Regions from separate parts of the Streptacidiphilus monticola genome, predicted to be linked through region 2. Evidence: riboswitches for the same ligand, from Rfam matches in the RefSeq annotation. Region 2 holds a riboswitch; the other holds the start of a gene.
What was found. Region 2 has a riboswitch for S-adenosylmethionine ahead of thrC (threonine synthase). Riboswitches for the same ligand answer to the same signal wherever they lie in the genome.
Positions count from the first base shown of each region.

Region 1: it holds a riboswitch for S-adenosylmethionine, as region 2 does, so the genes downstream of both, ACFP3V_RS04185 (aminotransferase class V-fold PLP-dependent enzyme) here and thrC (threonine synthase) in region 2, are expected to answer to the same signal.

Region 1 covers NZ_JBHSQJ010000012.1:31,282-39,080, reverse strand. Annotated here, with positions in the region: gene qcrB (cytochrome bc1 complex cytochrome b subunit) at 1-241, opposite strand, end outside; gene qcrA (cytochrome bc1 complex Rieske iron-sulfur subunit) at 238-1,305, opposite strand; gene qcrC (cytochrome bc1 complex diheme cytochrome c subunit) at 1,302-2,105, opposite strand; gene ctaE (aa3-type cytochrome oxidase subunit III) at 2,172-2,792, opposite strand; gene ACFP3V_RS04195 (hypothetical protein) at 2,997-3,404, shown strand; gene trpD (anthranilate phosphoribosyltransferase) at 3,465-4,532, shown strand; SAM riboswitch class IV at 4,793-4,928, shown strand; gene ACFP3V_RS04185 (aminotransferase class V-fold PLP-dependent enzyme) at 5,087-6,448, shown strand; gene ACFP3V_RS04180 (L,D-transpeptidase) at 6,579-7,799, opposite strand, start outside.
Region 2 covers NZ_JBHSQJ010000141.1:57,448-65,246, forward strand. Annotated here, with positions in the region: gene ACFP3V_RS27805 (hypothetical protein) at 1-443, shown strand, start outside; gene ACFP3V_RS27810 (DUF4031 domain-containing protein) at 429-707, opposite strand; gene ACFP3V_RS27815 (hypothetical protein) at 704-1,057, opposite strand; gene groL (chaperonin GroEL) at 1,343-2,965, opposite strand; gene ACFP3V_RS27825 (cold-shock protein) at 3,374-3,577, opposite strand; gene ACFP3V_RS27830 (MoaD/ThiS family protein) at 3,983-4,261, opposite strand; gene thrC (threonine synthase) at 4,258-5,538, opposite strand; SAM riboswitch class I at 5,555-5,688, opposite strand; gene ACFP3V_RS27840 (glucosyl-3-phosphoglycerate synthase) at 5,883-6,845, shown strand; gene ACFP3V_RS27845 (alpha,alpha-trehalose-phosphate synthase (UDP-forming)) at 6,861-7,799, shown strand, end outside.

The sequences.
Region 1 (7,799 bases), on a different contig from region 2:
TCGGGTTGAAGAACAGCGTCAGGTAGACGCCGGTCAGGATGATGATGATGAAGCTGTAGAGGCAGATCTCACCCAGCATGAAGGACCAGTGGTCCGGGAAGATCTTCCTCAGGTTGGACTTGGCCAGGTTGTAGATCCCGAGTCGGCCGTCGGCCCAGTCGGCGAGCTTCTCGCCGACGTGGCCCTGCTCGACTCCGGCCTCGCTGTGGCCGGTCTGATCGTGCGTCACGTCACTGCTCATTCGCTGCGCTCCCAGAAGCCGGGGCCGACCGGGGCGCTGAAGTCACCGAGGGCCTGCAGGTTGCCGTTGCCGTCGACGTTGATCGCGAGCTGCGGCAGCGGGTGGCCGGCGGGGCCGAAGATGACCCGCGCGCCGTCGGAGAGGTCGAAGGTCGACTGGTGGCACGGGCAGAGGACATGGTGCGTCTGCTGCTCGTACAGGGAGATCGGGCAACCCACGTGGGTGCAGATCTTCGAGAAGGCGAGCACCCCGTTGTAGCCCCAGTCCGCGGACCGCTTGTCCTTGATGTCCTCCGGCTGGAGGCGGACCAGCATGACCGCGTCCTTGGCGATGCGCTCCTGGAAGTCCTCGTCGTCCTCGCTCAGGTTCTCCGGCATGGCGAAGGTGAGCGAACCCACCTCGATGTCGGAGGCCTTGATCGGCTCGCCCGTGTTCATGTTCTTCAGGCGCATGCCCTTGACCCACGCGGTGTGGATCAGCTTCTTCTCCGGCAGCGGGCCGAGGTCGCGGAAGAGCACGACCGCGGAGAGCGGGAAGACGGCCATCGCACCGATCATGGTGTTGCGGATCAGCTTGCGGCGGCCGAAGCCGGACTCCTTGGCGCCCTGGCGGAAGTCCGCGAAGACCTGCTCCCGGACCGCGGGGGTGGCCTCGACCGGGTGGCGCTCGGAGATGTGCTCCTCGTCCGACATCAGCGTGCGGGCCCAGTGGACCGCGCCGGCGCCGATCGAGAAGAGGGACACGCCCAGGGAGATGCCCAGGCCGAAGTTCAGCTTGGAGACATCGCCGATGGGCCAGATGTAGACCGTGTTGGCGGACTGGGGCCCCGGCTTGAAGATGACGTAGCAGGCGATGAAGGCCACGGTGGCCAGCATCGACAGCACGAACCAGAGGGCGACCTGACGCTCGGCCCGCTTGGCGGCCCGTTCGTCGATGTCGGTCCGGCGGGGCTCGTGGGGCGGCAGGCCGGGGTCCGCGAACGCGCCGCCGTGTACGGCGACCGTCCCGTGCCCGCCTGCCGCCTCGGGCAGGTGTTCTTCAGACATGTTGTCCTGGCTCGTCATGACTTCTTGGCCTTGGGGGTGCGGGCGGCGATCCAGATGGCAACGCCGATCAGGGCGCCGAGCCCGAAGATCCAACCGAACAGCCCCTCGGAGACCGGGCCGATGGCACCCAGGGTCATTCCGCCGTAGCTGGGGTTGGTGTCCGAGTTCGTCGTGTGCGTGACGTACGCGATGATGTCCTTCTTCTGCTGCTCCGGCATGGTGGAGTCAGGGAAGGACGGCATGTTCTGAGGACCCGTCAGCATGGCCTCCCAGATGTGCTTTCCGCTCACCTTGGCCAGGCTCGGGGCGAACTTGCCCTCGCTCAGCGCGCCGCCGGCACCGGCGAAGTTGTGGCACTGGGCGCAGTTGGTACGGAACAGCTCGCCACCGCGGGAGACGTCGCCGCCCTGGGTCTGGGCCTCCGTCACCCGGGCCGGACCGGCGCCCAGCGTGGCGATGTAGTCGCCGAGCTGGTCGATCTGGGCCTGGGTGTAGATGACCTTCTTCTTCGGGACCTGGGCGCCCGGCTGCTGCGCGGGCATGCGGCCGGTACCGACCTGGAAGTCCACGGCGGCGGAACCGACGCCGACCAGCGACGGGCCGTCCTTGGTGCCCTCGCCGTTCAGGCCGTGGCAGCTGGCGCAGCCGACCTGGTAGAGCTTCTTGCCCTGCTCGACGGACAGCGACTGGCTGCTGTCAGCCTGTGCGCTGCCGGTCGGCGCGAAGGCGGCGTACAGCCCCCCGGTGGCCGCCAGCGCGAAGATGAGGACGACGAGCGCTGCCAGCGGGTGGCGCCGTCGTGCGGAGAGCTTTTTCACGGATAAACCCCGGTGTGAGGATCTGGAGCGTCTGGAGTCTGGTAGACCGTCAGGACGGTCCGACCCTTACTTGATCAGATAGATGGTCGCGAACAGACCGATCCAGACCACGTCGACGAAGTGCCAGTAGTACGACACGACGATCGCCGCGGTGGCCTGCTCGTGCGTGAAGCGCTTGGCCGCGTAGGTCCGTCCCAGGACCAGCAGGAACGCGATCAGACCGCCCGTCACGTGGAGGCCGTGGAAGCCGGTGGTCAGGTAGAAGACCGAGCCGTACGGGGAGGAGGAGAGGGACAGGCCGTCCTTCTTCACCAGCTCCGTGTACTCGTAGATCTGACCGCCGATGAACATCGCACCCATGATGAAGGTGACGATGAACCAGGCCCGGAGCTTCTTCACGTCGCCGCGCTCGGCGGCGAACACACCCATCTGGCAGGTGAACGAGGAGAGCACCAGGATCGTGGTGTTGACCGAGGAGAACGGCACGTTGAGTGCGTGGTTCTGCTCGTGCCAGAAGTCGACGCCGGTCACCGACCGGATCGTGAAGTACATCGCGAAGAGGGCAGCGAAGAACATCAGCTCGGAACTCAGCCAGACGATGGTTCCGACGCTGGTGAGGTTCGGCCGGTTGACCGAACCGTGTGCGTGCCCGGTTTCTACTGCAGTTGCTGTCGCCACGACCGACATTATGTCGGTCGCTTATTCCGTCTTGACGGCGGGGGGTGTGCGTCGGTGTGTCCGGGTCCTGACGTACCCTCGAAAAGGTGATCCTCGGCCGCTGAGCGGCCTTGCCGCGCACGACTTCTGTCGGTGCGTGAGGTTCGGGAGTAGAGTCCGCGACGAGCACGAAGAAGTGGTCCCGATCACCCGACCCAGGGGGTTGTGTCTGCGATGGCACTGCGCGTCCTCGTCTACAGCGACGACCGGAACACCCGCGAGCAGGTCCGGCTGGCCCTCGGCCGCCGCCCGGCCCAGGACCTCCCCGAGATCGAGTACCTCGAGTGCGCGACGGCCCCGGCGGTGGTCCGCGCCGTGGACGCGCACGCGAAGGGCGCCAAGCGGATCGACCTTCTGGTGCTCGACGGCGAAGCGGTGCCCCTCGGCGGGATGGGCCTGGCCCGGCAGCTGAAGGACGAGGTCTACCACTGCCCTCCGGTGCTGGTCCTGGTGGCCCGCCCGCAGGACGCCTGGCTCGCCACCTGGTCCCGGGCCGACGCCGCGGTGGCCGCCCCGGTGGACCCGGTCGCCCTGGCTGAGACGGCGACGACGCTGCTGCGTTCCGCCCATCTCGCCGCCTGAGACCTCCGGCCCGTCCGGGCCTCCGCTCGCTAGGCTGGCGCTGTTCCCAGCAGCCGCCACATGACTCGAGTGAGAGGCCCGTCGATGGTCGTCCCCGTGCAGCAGCGCACCTGGCCCGACGTGCTCAACCCCCTGCTCTCCGGGGCCGATCTGGACGCGGCGGGCACCGCCTGGGCGATGGACCAGATCATGCGCGGAGAGGCCAGCCCGGCGCAGATCGCCGGCTTCATGGTCGCGCTGCGCGCGAAGGGCGAGACGGTCGAGGAGATCTCCGGCCTGGTCGACGCGATGTACGCGCACGCCACGGTGATCGAGGTCCCCGGCCCCGCGGTGGACATCGTGGGGACCGGCGGCGACCGGGCCAGGACCGTCAACATCTCGACCATGTCGGCCGTGGTCGCCGCGGGCGCGGGCGCGCGCGTGGTCAAGCACGGCAACCGGGCCGCCTCCTCCGCGAGCGGCGCGACGGACGTGCTGGAGCACCTGGGCGTCCGACTGGACCTGTCCCCCGAGCGGGTCGCGCAGGTGGCGACGGAGATCGGCATCACCTACTGCCCGGCCCCGGTGTTCCATCCGGCGATGCGTCATGCGGGCACCGCCCGTAAGGACTTGGGGGTCCCCACCTCCTTCAACCTGCTCGGCCCGCTGACCAACCCGGCCCGGGTCACGGCCAACGCGGTGGGCTGCTTCGACAGCCGGATGGCCGGCCTCATCGCCGGGGTCCTGGCCCGCCGCGGCAACTCGGCCCTGGTGTTCCGCGGCGACGACGGCCTGGACGAACTGACGGTCACGACGACGTCCACGGTGTGGCGGGTGCTGGACGGGGAGGTGGAGCAGATCCCCTTCGACCCGCGGGAGCTGGGCCTCCCCTTCGCCCCCGTGGAGGCCCTGCGGGGCGCCGACCCCGCGTACAACGCCCAGGTCGCCCGCGAGGTCCTGGCCGGCAAGACCGGCCCGGTCCGCGACGCGGTGGTCCTCAACTCGGCGGCGGCGCTGGTAGCGCTGGAGCAGACGCCGGCCCCTCTGATCGAGCAGTTCGCTGCCGCGATCGAGCGCACGGCGGTGTCCATCGACAGCGGCGCGGCACTGGCCGTCCTCGAGCGGTGGAGCTCCGCGACCAACCGTTAGTCGCCGCCACGCCTCAGGGGCGGAGCCCCGCAGTGGCGCTGGGGGCACCCCCGCCCGTACGGGGGTGGGGGACTGCGCGACCGGCCCACCACCCGCGGAGGTTCGACCTGCTGATCGGGGACGGACCTCCCTGGGTGGTGGGCCGGTCGCGCAGTCCCCCGCGCCCCTACGGGGCTGCAACGGAATGTCTGTCATCGACGGATCTCGGATGACGGAATGGGCTCGTTCACGTTCCGGGCCCTCTGGCATACTCCTCGTCAGGTCACGAGTGACAGCACGCGGTTCACGAACCGCTGAAGCCCCGGCTCGCTGTCCGGCAACCCTCCGCCCGCGGCGGGGTGCCTCCGGGTGACGACCAGGCCGTCGCACAGCACCGTGCAACGGCAAGCGCGGATCCCCCTCCCCGGGATCCCTCGGTCCGAGGAGTTCTCCACATGGCACAGCGAATGCGTTAGAGGCCGACGCGCCTCCCTCTCCGCACACCCTTTCGCCCCTGCGCCCGCCTGCCCGCACTCCGGGCCGTCGCGTGTCCAGCCATGCCCTGAGGATTCGTCATGTCTGTCTCCACCGTTGCCTGTTCCACCCCGCTCCCCGTCCTCGGCCGTGACGTCGAGGTGCCGCTCGCGGACGGCACCAAGGTCGGCTACGCCGCACTCGACTACGCCGCCAGCGCTCCGGCCCTGCAGCGCGTCTGGGACGACGTCGCCGCCTACGCGCCCTACTACGGCAGCGTCCACCGCGGGGCCGGCTACCTGTCCCAGCTGTCCACCGACCTCTTCGAGCAGAGCCGCGCCACCGTCGCCGACTTCCTCGACCTGCGCGAGGACGACTACGTCGTCTTCACGCGGGCCACCACGGACTCGCTCAACCTGCTGGCCTCCGTGCTGCCTTCCGGCACCTGCGTCTACGCCTTCGAGACGGAGCACCACGCCTCCCTCCTCCCCTGGCGTCGCGAGGGGCTGACGGTCTCCTACCTCCGCGCTCCCCGCTCGCCCCAGGAGGCCGTCGACGCGCTCGACGCCGCGCTCTCGGTGGCGCCGGCCGGGCCGAAGCTGGTGTGCGTCACGGGGGCATCCAACGTCACCGGCGAGATCTGGCCGGTGCGCGCGCTCGCGGAGACGGCGCACCGCCACGGCGCCCGGATCGTCCTCGACGCCGCCCAGCTGGCGCCCCACCACGCGGTCTCCGTCCGCGAGTTGGACGTTGACTGGGTGGCCTTCTCCGGCCACAAGCTGTACGCCCCGTTCGGCGCGGGCGTACTCGCCGGGCGCGCGGACTGGCTCGACGCGGCCGAGCCCTACCTGGCCGGCGGCGGCGCGTCCCGCACCGTCGCCCGGGAGGCGGACGGCGGCGTCGCCGTCGAGTGGCACCGCGGCCCGGCCCGCCACGAGGCCGGCTCCCCCAACGTGATCGGCGCCTACGCCATCGCCTCCGCGTGCCGCGCGCTGACGGAGACCGGGTTCGACGCCCTGGTGTCCCGCGAGCGGGAGTTGATCGACCGTCTGCTGACCGGACTGGCCGAGATCCCCGAGGTGCGGGTGCTCACCCTGTTCGGCACGGATCACGAGCGGGTCGGCGTGCTCTCCTTCGTGGTGCAGGGCTGGAACAGCAGCCACTTCTCCGCTGCGCTCTCCGCGGAGTACGGGATCGGTGTGCGCGACGGACTGTTCTGCGCCCACCCGCTGGTACGCACCCTGCTCGGCGGGGAGGAGGACAGCCCCGGCGAGTGCGGTGCCCCGGAGCCGTCCCTGCCGGGCGAGCGGAGCCTGAACGCCATCCGCGTCAGCTTCGGGGCGGGGACGCCCGACGAGCACGTGGAGCGGTTCCTCACGGCGGTGAAGGAACTGGTCACCCACGGCGCGAAGTGGTCCTACCGCACCGAATCCGGCCGCTGCGTCCCCGACGTCCAGCGGTAGGGCACCCCTCACGGGCGCGGGGAACTGCGCGGGCAGCACACCACTCGCGGAGGTCCGACCCGTTGATCGGGGACGGACCTCCGCGAGTGGTGTCTTGCTCGCGCACGCGCCCCTCCGGGCGTCCCCGCGGTCACACGCTGGGCCGTAGGTACCCCACCGCCGTGGCCGTCGTGTCGGCCGTGCCCCCGACGCCGTTCACCGGGGCTCCCGTGGTCACTGTGCGGTGCAGCGCACTGCCCTTCTCCCAGTCCGCCCAGGACACGTTCCAGTCGCCGTACCCGTTGCCGAAGCGCTCCATCTCGTGCCCGAGGCTGTGCACCACCTCCACGAGGTCCCCGGGACGGAAGGTGTCGTAGAACCACCGGGCGTTCTCCGTCGACATGCCGGTGCAGCCGTGCGAGACGTTGGCGACGCCCTGGGAGCCCACCGACCACGGCGCGGCGTGGACGTACTCGCCCGACCAGGTGACCCGGCTCGCCCAACGGACGTTGAGCGCGTAGGAGTTGGAGGAGCCCGCGGCGATGCCCACCGTCCGGGAGTCCATGAAGACGGTCGACTGCTGTTCCAGCACCACCTTGATGCCGTTCCGCGTGGAGAAGCCGGGCTTGCCGGTCGTCACCGGGATGCGGCGGACGACCTTGTCGTTGCGGTAGACCGTCATGTAGTCCGACCGGGCGTCCGTCAGGGCGTACCACTTGTCCCGGGTGGTGAAGGCCGTCGCGCTCAGCGCGCCGCCGTAGGTGTCGCCCTGGACCTTGACGCCCTGCAGCTGGAACGCCGCCTGCACGGTGGCGTGGGCGGGCCAGTAGCCCTGCGGGCGGAAGTGGAGCGTGGTGTCGTCCACCCAGTACCAGGCGCCGGTCACCGACGGGGAGGAGCGGACCACCAGACCGCGTTCCACCACGGCCCGGGCAGCCGGGTCCTTGACCGGCTGACTGAGCGTCACCGTGATGGGCTCGCCGACCCCGTAGCTGCCGCCCTGCTGCGGGGTGAAGGTCGCCGTGAGCAGGTGGGCGGCCGCCTTGGTGTGGAACTGCTCGGTGACCGTGCCGCGGCCGCCGCTGCCGTCGTCGGCGCTGATCTGCGCCTGGTAGGCGGCGCCGGCGGCGAGCGTGCCGGTGGAGTGCCAGCTGCGGCCGTCGGGGGCGAGCTTGCCGGCGACCTGGCGCCCGTCGGCGCCGCGGATGGTCACGTCCGTCAGGGTGCCCTTGACCGCCGTCACCGTCAGCGGGGTCGACGGGTCCACCGTCTGCCCGGCGGCCGTACTGAGCTTGACGAGTGACGCCGCGTCAACGGCGTGCTCCTGGGGTTGGTCGGAGCCGCCGCTGCATCCGCTGAGCACGAGAACCAG
Region 2 (7,799 bases):
ACCCGCGCGCGGCGATCCTGCGCGCCGTGCGGCGCGGCTATCTGCCGACCGTCGCCGCGCTGGGTCTGCTGGCGCTGGCGGCCGTGGTCGTCGGCGCGCTGCCGGGGAGCACGGCGGCGAGCCGGGTGCTGCTGTTCCTCGCGGGGATCGCCCTCGCCGCGGTCGCGGGCGGCTTCGCCCGGCACTCGGAGAACGGCGCGTCCCGGCAGACGGGAAAGCGGACGGTGCGCTTCTCGGAGGAGTCGCTGTCGCTGACGACGGGCGCGGAGTCCCACGTGGTCAACTGGCCGGCCATCCGCCGGGTCCAACTGCGGCGCGGCTGGCTGTACTTCGAGAGCACCGGGGCGACGCCCGGGTTCAGCCTCCCGGCGGAGGTGCTGGGCGAGAGCCAGTACGCGGAGCTGACCGAGTGGCTGCGCGGACGCAAGCTACTGGCCGCGTGACGCCGACCGCCGCCGCTTGCGGATGCGCAGGCCGGCCGCCGTGAGCCGGGCCACGATCTCGCGGCTGCGGACCGGCTGCGCGCCCAGCGCGAGGGCATCGTGGTACCGGTGCTCGGGAACGTCGTAGTGGTCGCCGTCGAAGCCCCGCTCGGGGATGCCCAAGGCGCGGGCGAAGGCATGGAGTTCGTCCAGGGACGCGTCGCTGGCCAGGTGCGACCAGAGCTTGCCGTGCCCGGGCCAGGCGGGCGGGTCGATCAGGATCACGGCGTCAACTCGCCCACGGGGGCGACCACGACGCCCTCCTTGCCGCAGACCCAGTGCGGATCGGGGCCCAACTCCGGTTCCACGGAGAGGGCGTGGGGATCGCCGTCCCCCGCGCAGGCGGTGCAGAGGGGCCAGCGGCCCCAGCCGTCGAGGAGGGCGTCCTGCATGTCCTGCGCGACCAGCCCGAGCAGGTAGTCCTTCCCGTCCGGCCACTGCTCCACCCACCAGCGTCGCTGCGCGACGGCGTCCTCCAGGAGGGAGACGATCTCCGCCTCGGCGATGTCCCGGACGGTCAGATCGTGCAGCAGGGCGCTTCGGGCGCTGTGAAGCGCCCGTTCGAGTTCGGTCATCCTTACAGTTTGCACTGTCGTCCAGTCGCACCTTCAGGGCGCGAGGCGGCAGGCATGTGCGGCTCCCCCGCGTGGGCGCGAGCAACGACACACCGCTCCGGGAGTCCGGCCCCTTCTGCGGACGAACCCTCCGAGCGTGGCAGGTTGCTCGCGCCTACGCGGCGGAGCCGCACATGCATGCAGGCTCGCGCCCCCGAGGGCGACTCCGCCGCCGAAGGCCGCAGGGCGGCTCCCCCGTTGCCGGGGGAACCGCCCTGCGGGGGGTTCAGTCGGGCTGAGGCTGGATCAGAAGTCCATGTCCCCGCCGGGCATGCCGGCGCCCGCCGCGGCGGCGGCCTTCTCCGGCTTGTCCGCGATGACCGCCTCGGTGGTGAGGAAGAGCGCGGCGATGGAGGCCGCGTTCTGCAGCGCGCTGCGGGTCACCTTGGCCGGGTCGATGATGCCCGTGCCGACCAGGTCGACGTACTCGCCGGTCGCGGCGTTCAGGCCGTGGCCCGCGGGCAGGTTGCGGACCTTCTCCACCACGACGCCGCCCTCGAGGCCGGCGTTGGTCGCGATCTGCTTGATCGGGGCCTCCAGCGCGACGCGCACGATGTTGGCACCGGTCGCCTCGTCGCCGTCCAGCTCGAGCTTGTCGAAGGCGATGCCGGCCTGCAGCAGGGCCACGCCACCACCGGCGACGATGCCCTCCTCGACAGCCGCCTTGGCGTTGCGCACCGCGTCCTCGATGCGGTGCTTGCGCTCCTTGAGCTCGACCTCGGTCGCGGCGCCGGCCTTGATGACGGCGACGCCGCCGGCCAGCTTGGCCAGGCGCTCCTGCAGCTTCTCGCGGTCGTAGTCGGAGTCGCTGTTCTCGATCTCGGCGCGGATCTGGTTCACGCGGCCCTGGATCTGCTCGGCGTCGCCGGCACCGTCCACGATGGTGGTCTCGTCCTTGGTGACGACGACCTTGCGGGCGCGGCCCAGCAGCTCGAGGCCGGTGTTCTCCAGCTTGAGGCCGACCTCCTCGGAGATGACCTGACCACCCGTCAGGATGGCGATGTCGCCGAGCATGGCCTTGCGGCGGTCACCGAAGCCCGGGGCCTTGACGGCGACGGACTTGAAGGTGCCGCGGATCTTGTTGACCACCAGGGTGGACAGGGCCTCGCCCTCGACGTCCTCGGCGATGATCAGCAGCGGCTTGCCGGACTGCATGACCTTCTCCAGCAGCGGGAGCAGGTCCTTGATGGCGCCGATCTTCTGGTTGGCGATCAGGATGTACGGGTCCTCGAAGACCGTCTCCATGCGCTCCAGGTCGGTGGCGAAGTACGCCGAGATGAAGCCCTTGTCGAAGCGCATGCCCTCGGTGAGCTCGAGCTCGAGCCCGAAGGTCTGCGACTCCTCGACGGTGATGACGCCTTCCTTGCCGACCTTGTCCATGGCCTCGGCGATGAGCTCGCCGATCGCCGGGTCGGCGGCGGAGATGGACGCGGTCTGCGCGATCTGGTCCTTGGTCTCCACCTCCTTGGCCTGCTCGAGCAGCTGGGCGGAGACGGCCTCGACGGCCTTCTCGATGCCGCGCTTGAGGGCCATCGGGTTGGCACCGGCGGCGACGTTGCGCAGACCCTCGCGGACGAGAGCCTGGGCCAGCACGGTGGCGGTGGTGGTGCCGTCACCCGCGACGTCGTCGGTCTTCTTGGCGACCTCCTTGACGAGCTCGGCGCCGATCTTCTCGTACGGGTCCTCGAGCTCGATCTCCTTGGCGATGGAGACACCGTCGTTGGTGATCGTGGGGGCGCCCCACTTCTTCTCCAGAACGACGTTGCGGCCCTTGGGGCCCAGCGTGACCTTGACAGCGTCGGCGAGCTGGTTCATGCCCCGCTCGAGGCCGCGACGAGCCTCCTCGTCGAACGCGATGATCTTCGCCATGGAAGTGGTCCTCCTGGACAGACTGGCTGCGTGCGGACCGCGCTGGCGCCCGCGACGGACGGCACCGGCCGACGGAGTTCCTTCCCCTCCGCGCCCGGGGCCTCACCGACCCGGCCCGTTCGCACTCTCTACCGCAGAGTGCTAACGCCAATGATTAGCACTCGACCCCCGAGAGTGCAAGCAGCCCCGAAGGGCTTCCTTGCAAGGGCGGTGGCGGGCGACGGGAGGGGGCAAGCAGCCCGAAGGGCTTCGTTGCAAGGGGTGGCAGGCAGCCGAGGGCGGGCACAACGCAAGGGACCCGGCGCCCCGGGGGCGACGGGTCCCTTGAGAAGACCTGCGTTTCGGCCTGGTGCCGTTCGGAACAAGGCTCAGCGGGTCGTATCAGTCAGCGATCACGCCGAGTGAGTGTCAGGCGAGCACGCGGACCATGTCCGCCTGCGGGCCCTTCTGGCCCTGCGAGATCTCGAACTCGACCCGCTGACCCTCCTCGAGCGACCGGTACCCGTCCATCTGGATCGCGCTGTAGTGGACGAACACGTCCGCACCACCGTCGACCGCGATGAAGCCGTAGCCCTTCTCCGCGTTGAACCACTTGACGGTGCCCTGAGCCATGCCAAACTCCCCTATTACTGGCCCTTTCACGGTCCGCACGCCGCGGACCGGGCCTGCACGGGCCACCGCCTTGGTGCCGTGGCTCGCTCGGCCGACGCTGAATGTATCCACTCCACTGCCCTGAGCAACAGAGCATTAGACGGGGAATTCTCACGTCTTCTTCAGCGACATTTCCGGCTGATGACTGCAAACTATGGCAATTCAGACGGGACAAACCGGGCTCATCCGACATTTCGCAACGTTAAATCTGCATGCCGCCGTCTCGCCCAACGGGACGGAAGAAAAGGTTTGAGACGCGGGAGAACTGCGCAGCACTCTACTCCTGCCGGAAGGGTGCAAATGCCAAGGCCGGGGTCCCTTTCGGGACCCCGGCCTCGACGGAATGCGGCAGGCGGGCGGCGCGGCTCAGCAGCCGCCGGCCACCGCCGGGATGATGGACACGCCCGCGCCCTCCGGCGTGGCCGTCTCCAGGCCCTCGGCGAAGCGCACGTCGTCGTCGTTCACGTAGATGTTGACGAAGCGGCGCAGCTTGCCGGTGTCGTCCAGCAGACGCGCGCGGATGCCCGCGTGGTTGGCCTCCAGGTCCTCGATCACCGCGGCCAGGGTGGCGCCCTCGGCCTTCACCTCGGCTTCGCCGCCGGTGTAGGTGCGCAGGATGGTGGGGATGCGGACGGTGACGCTCATGACGCGAGACCTGCCTCTCGGAACGAGTCAAGGGTGGGGCGGATGACGGCGGTCGGCCGGGCGCGGTCGGCCACCGCGTCCAGGGTCTTCAGTCCGTCGCCGGTGTTCAGGACGACGGTGGTCAGCGTCGGGTCGAGCACGCCGTTCTCGATCAGCTTGCGCGTCACGCCGACGGTGACGCCACCCGCCGTCTCGGCGAAGATGCCCTCGGTGCGGGCCAGCAGCTGGATGGCGTCGACGATCTGAGCGTCCGTCACGTCCTCCACCGCGCCGCCGGTGCGGCGGGCGATGTCCAGGACGTAGGGGCCGTCGGCGGGGTTGCCGATGGCCAGGGACTTGGCGATGGTGTCCGGCTTCTGCGGGCGGATCACGTCGTGGCCCGACTTGAAGGCGACGGAGACCGGGGAGCAGCCCTCGGCCTGGGCGCCGAAGATCTTGTAGGGCTTGTCCTCGACCAGCCCCAGGGCGATCAGCTCCTTGAGACCCTTGTCGATCTTCGTCAGCTGCGAGCCGGAGGCGATCGGGATGACCAGCTGGTCCGGCAGCTGCCAGCCGAGCTGCTCGCAGATCTCGTAGGCCAGCGTCTTCGAGCCCTCGCCGTAGTACGGGCGCAGGTTGACGTTGACGAAGCCCCAGCCCTCGCCGGCCGGGTCGCCGATCAGCTCCGAGCAGAAGCGGTTGACGTCGTCGTAGTTGCCCTCGATGCCGACCAGCTCGCCGCCGTAGACCGCGGCCATGACGACCTTGCCGGCCTCCAGGTCATGCGGGATGAAGACGCAGGAGCGCAGGCCCGTGCGGGCCGCCGCCGCGCCGACCGCGCCGGCCAGGTTGCCGGTGGAGGAGCAGGACAGCGTGGTGAAGCCGAAGGTGCGGGCGGCCTCGACGGCGATGGCGACGACACGGTCCTTGAACGAGTGCGTCGGATTGCCGGAGTCGTCCTTGACGTAGAGGGCTCCGGTGACGCCCAGCTCGCGGGCCAGGTTGTCGGCCTTGACCAGCTTCGTCCAGCCCGGGTTCAGGTTCGGCCGTGACGCCACGTCGGGCGAGACGGGCAGCAGCGGCGCGTAGCGCCAGATGCTGTGCGGGCCGTTCTCGATCTGCTTGCGCAGCGACTCCGGGTCGCCGACCGGGAGTTCGTACGCGACCTCGAGCGGCCCGAAGCACTCCAGGCAGGCGAAGTCGGGGGCCAGGGGCGTGCGTGCTCCGCACTCGCGACAGGAGAGCGCGACGGCGGGTCCGAAAGCGTCGGAAGGTACGGCAGTGTCAACTCGTGCCATGGTGGCGAGGCCTCTCTCCTCATCTTCCCCACGGCGCGTCTCGCCGTGGGCCGGAATTGGCACCTTCCCCACCGGGCCTCGCGAAGGAGAGCAGGCAGGAGGGTTGCCGGGACGTCAACGGGCCGTTCCCTCAGTCCCTCTGGATGAGCTCTGTGGCGGGCGGGACACTGGGGTTCCGCGCGCGTTTGTGGGTCTTGCGTACGATTCGGCCCCCGGTGTGCGCGGGGACCTTCTCGTCCCCAAGACTGTAACTGACGGCCCTGGTCCCGCCAGAGGCCGTCCGCGAGGCGAGACAGAGCCGGGCCGAGCGCCCCGCTCCGGACGGACGAACGATGGGGAGAGTTGTGCTCGACGAGGTCGCGGACTGGCTGCGCCGTCGCTCCTGGACCGCCGCCGACCGGCCCCTGGCCCAGCTGCTGGCGGCCAAGGAGCGGACCGGCGAGACGGTCAGCGTGGTGCTGCCCGCGCTCGACGAGGAGGCCACGGTCGGCGCCGTCGTCGCCGGGATCCGCCGTTCGCTGGTCGAGACGGTGCCCCTGGTGGACGAACTGCTGGTGCTGGACTCCGGCTCCACGGACCGGACGGCGGAGGTCGCCGCGGCGGCCGGGGCCAAGGTGATCCACCGGGACGAGATCCTTCCCGAGCTGCCGGCCGTGGCGGGCAAGGGCGAGGTGCTCTGGCGCTCGCTCTTCGTCACCAGCGGCAGCATCGTCGCCTTCGTCGACGCCGACCTGCGCGAGTTCGACCCGGTCTTCGTCTCCGGGATCGTCGGCCCGCTGCTGACCGATCCGGACGTGGCCTTCGTCAAGGCCATGTACGACCGGCCGCTGGACACCCCCGGCGGCTCCATACCGGCGGGCGGCGGCCGGGTCACCGAGCTGGTCGCCCGGCCGCTGCTGAACCTGCACTGGCCCCGGCTGGCCGGCTTCGTGCAGCCGCTCGGCGGCGAGTACGCGGCCCGCCGCTCGCTGCTGGAACGGCTCCCCTTCGCGACCGGCTACGGGGTCGAACTCGGGCTGCTGGTGGATGCGTTGGCGACGGCCGGGCTGGACGCGCTGGCCCAGGTGGACGTCGGCGAGCGCCACCACCGGCACCAGGACGCGGCCGGGCTGGGACGCATGTCGGCGGCGATCCTGCGCACCGCCGCGCACCGGCTCCCGCTGGACCCGCTGCACCCCGAGCCCACACTCACCCAGTTCGAACGCACCGACGCCGGCTTCACCCCCAGCACCACCCGGGTGCCCGCGCTGGAGCGGCCGCCGGCCGTCTCACTGCCCGAATACCAGGTTTGTCCGCGCTCGTCCTAGGCAAGGGAGACAACCATGACCGAGACCGAGACGCCGTACGGAACCGCCTCGATCCTGCTCGCCTCCAACCGCGGCCCCGTGTCGTACACCGTGGAGGACGACGGCACGCTCAGCGCCAAACGCGGCGGCGGCGGGCTGGTCTCCGGGCTCTCGGCCATCGGGGACGAGATCGACCACGTCTGGGTCTGCGCCGCCCTCAGCGAGGGCGACCGGGCCGCAGTGCGGCAGGGGTCCGTCACCGACCCGGCGCTGCGGATGCTGGACATCGACGCAGGAACGTTTGCGCGGGCCTACAACGGCATCGCCAACTCGACGCTGTGGTTCGTCAACCACCTGCTCTACCACACGCCGGTGGCCCCGGTCTTCGGCACCGCCTTCCGCCGGGAGTGGGCGTCGTACGAGTCCTACAACTCCGCCTTCGCGGAGGAGCTGGCCCGGCAGGCCGGCGAGGGCGCGGCGGTGCTGGTGCAGGACTACCACCTGACCCTGACCCCCCGTCTGCTCCGCTCACTGCGGCCGGACCTGCGGATCGGCCACTTCTCGCACACCCCCTGGGCGCCGCCGGACTACTTCCGGCTGCTGCCGGACGATGTGGCCGAGGAGGTGCTGACGGGCATTCTCGGCGCCGACCACGCGGGCTTCCTGACGCTCCGTTGGGCCCAAGCCTTCGCCGACTGCTGCGTCGCCGTGCTGGGCGCGGAGGTCTCCGACGACCTGGTGGTCCGCTACGGCGGCCGCAGCACCCAACTGGCCGTCCACCCGCTGGGCGCCGACGCCGAGTTCCTGCGCGAGCGGGCGCACCGCCCCGACGTGGACGCCCGCCTGGCCGCCCTGGAGGCGGCGGTCGGGGACCGGAAGACCATCGTCCGGGTGGACCGGACGGAGCTGTCCAAGAACATCGTCCGCGGCCTCCAGGCCTACCAGCACCTGCTGCGCAGCCGCCCGGAGTGGCTG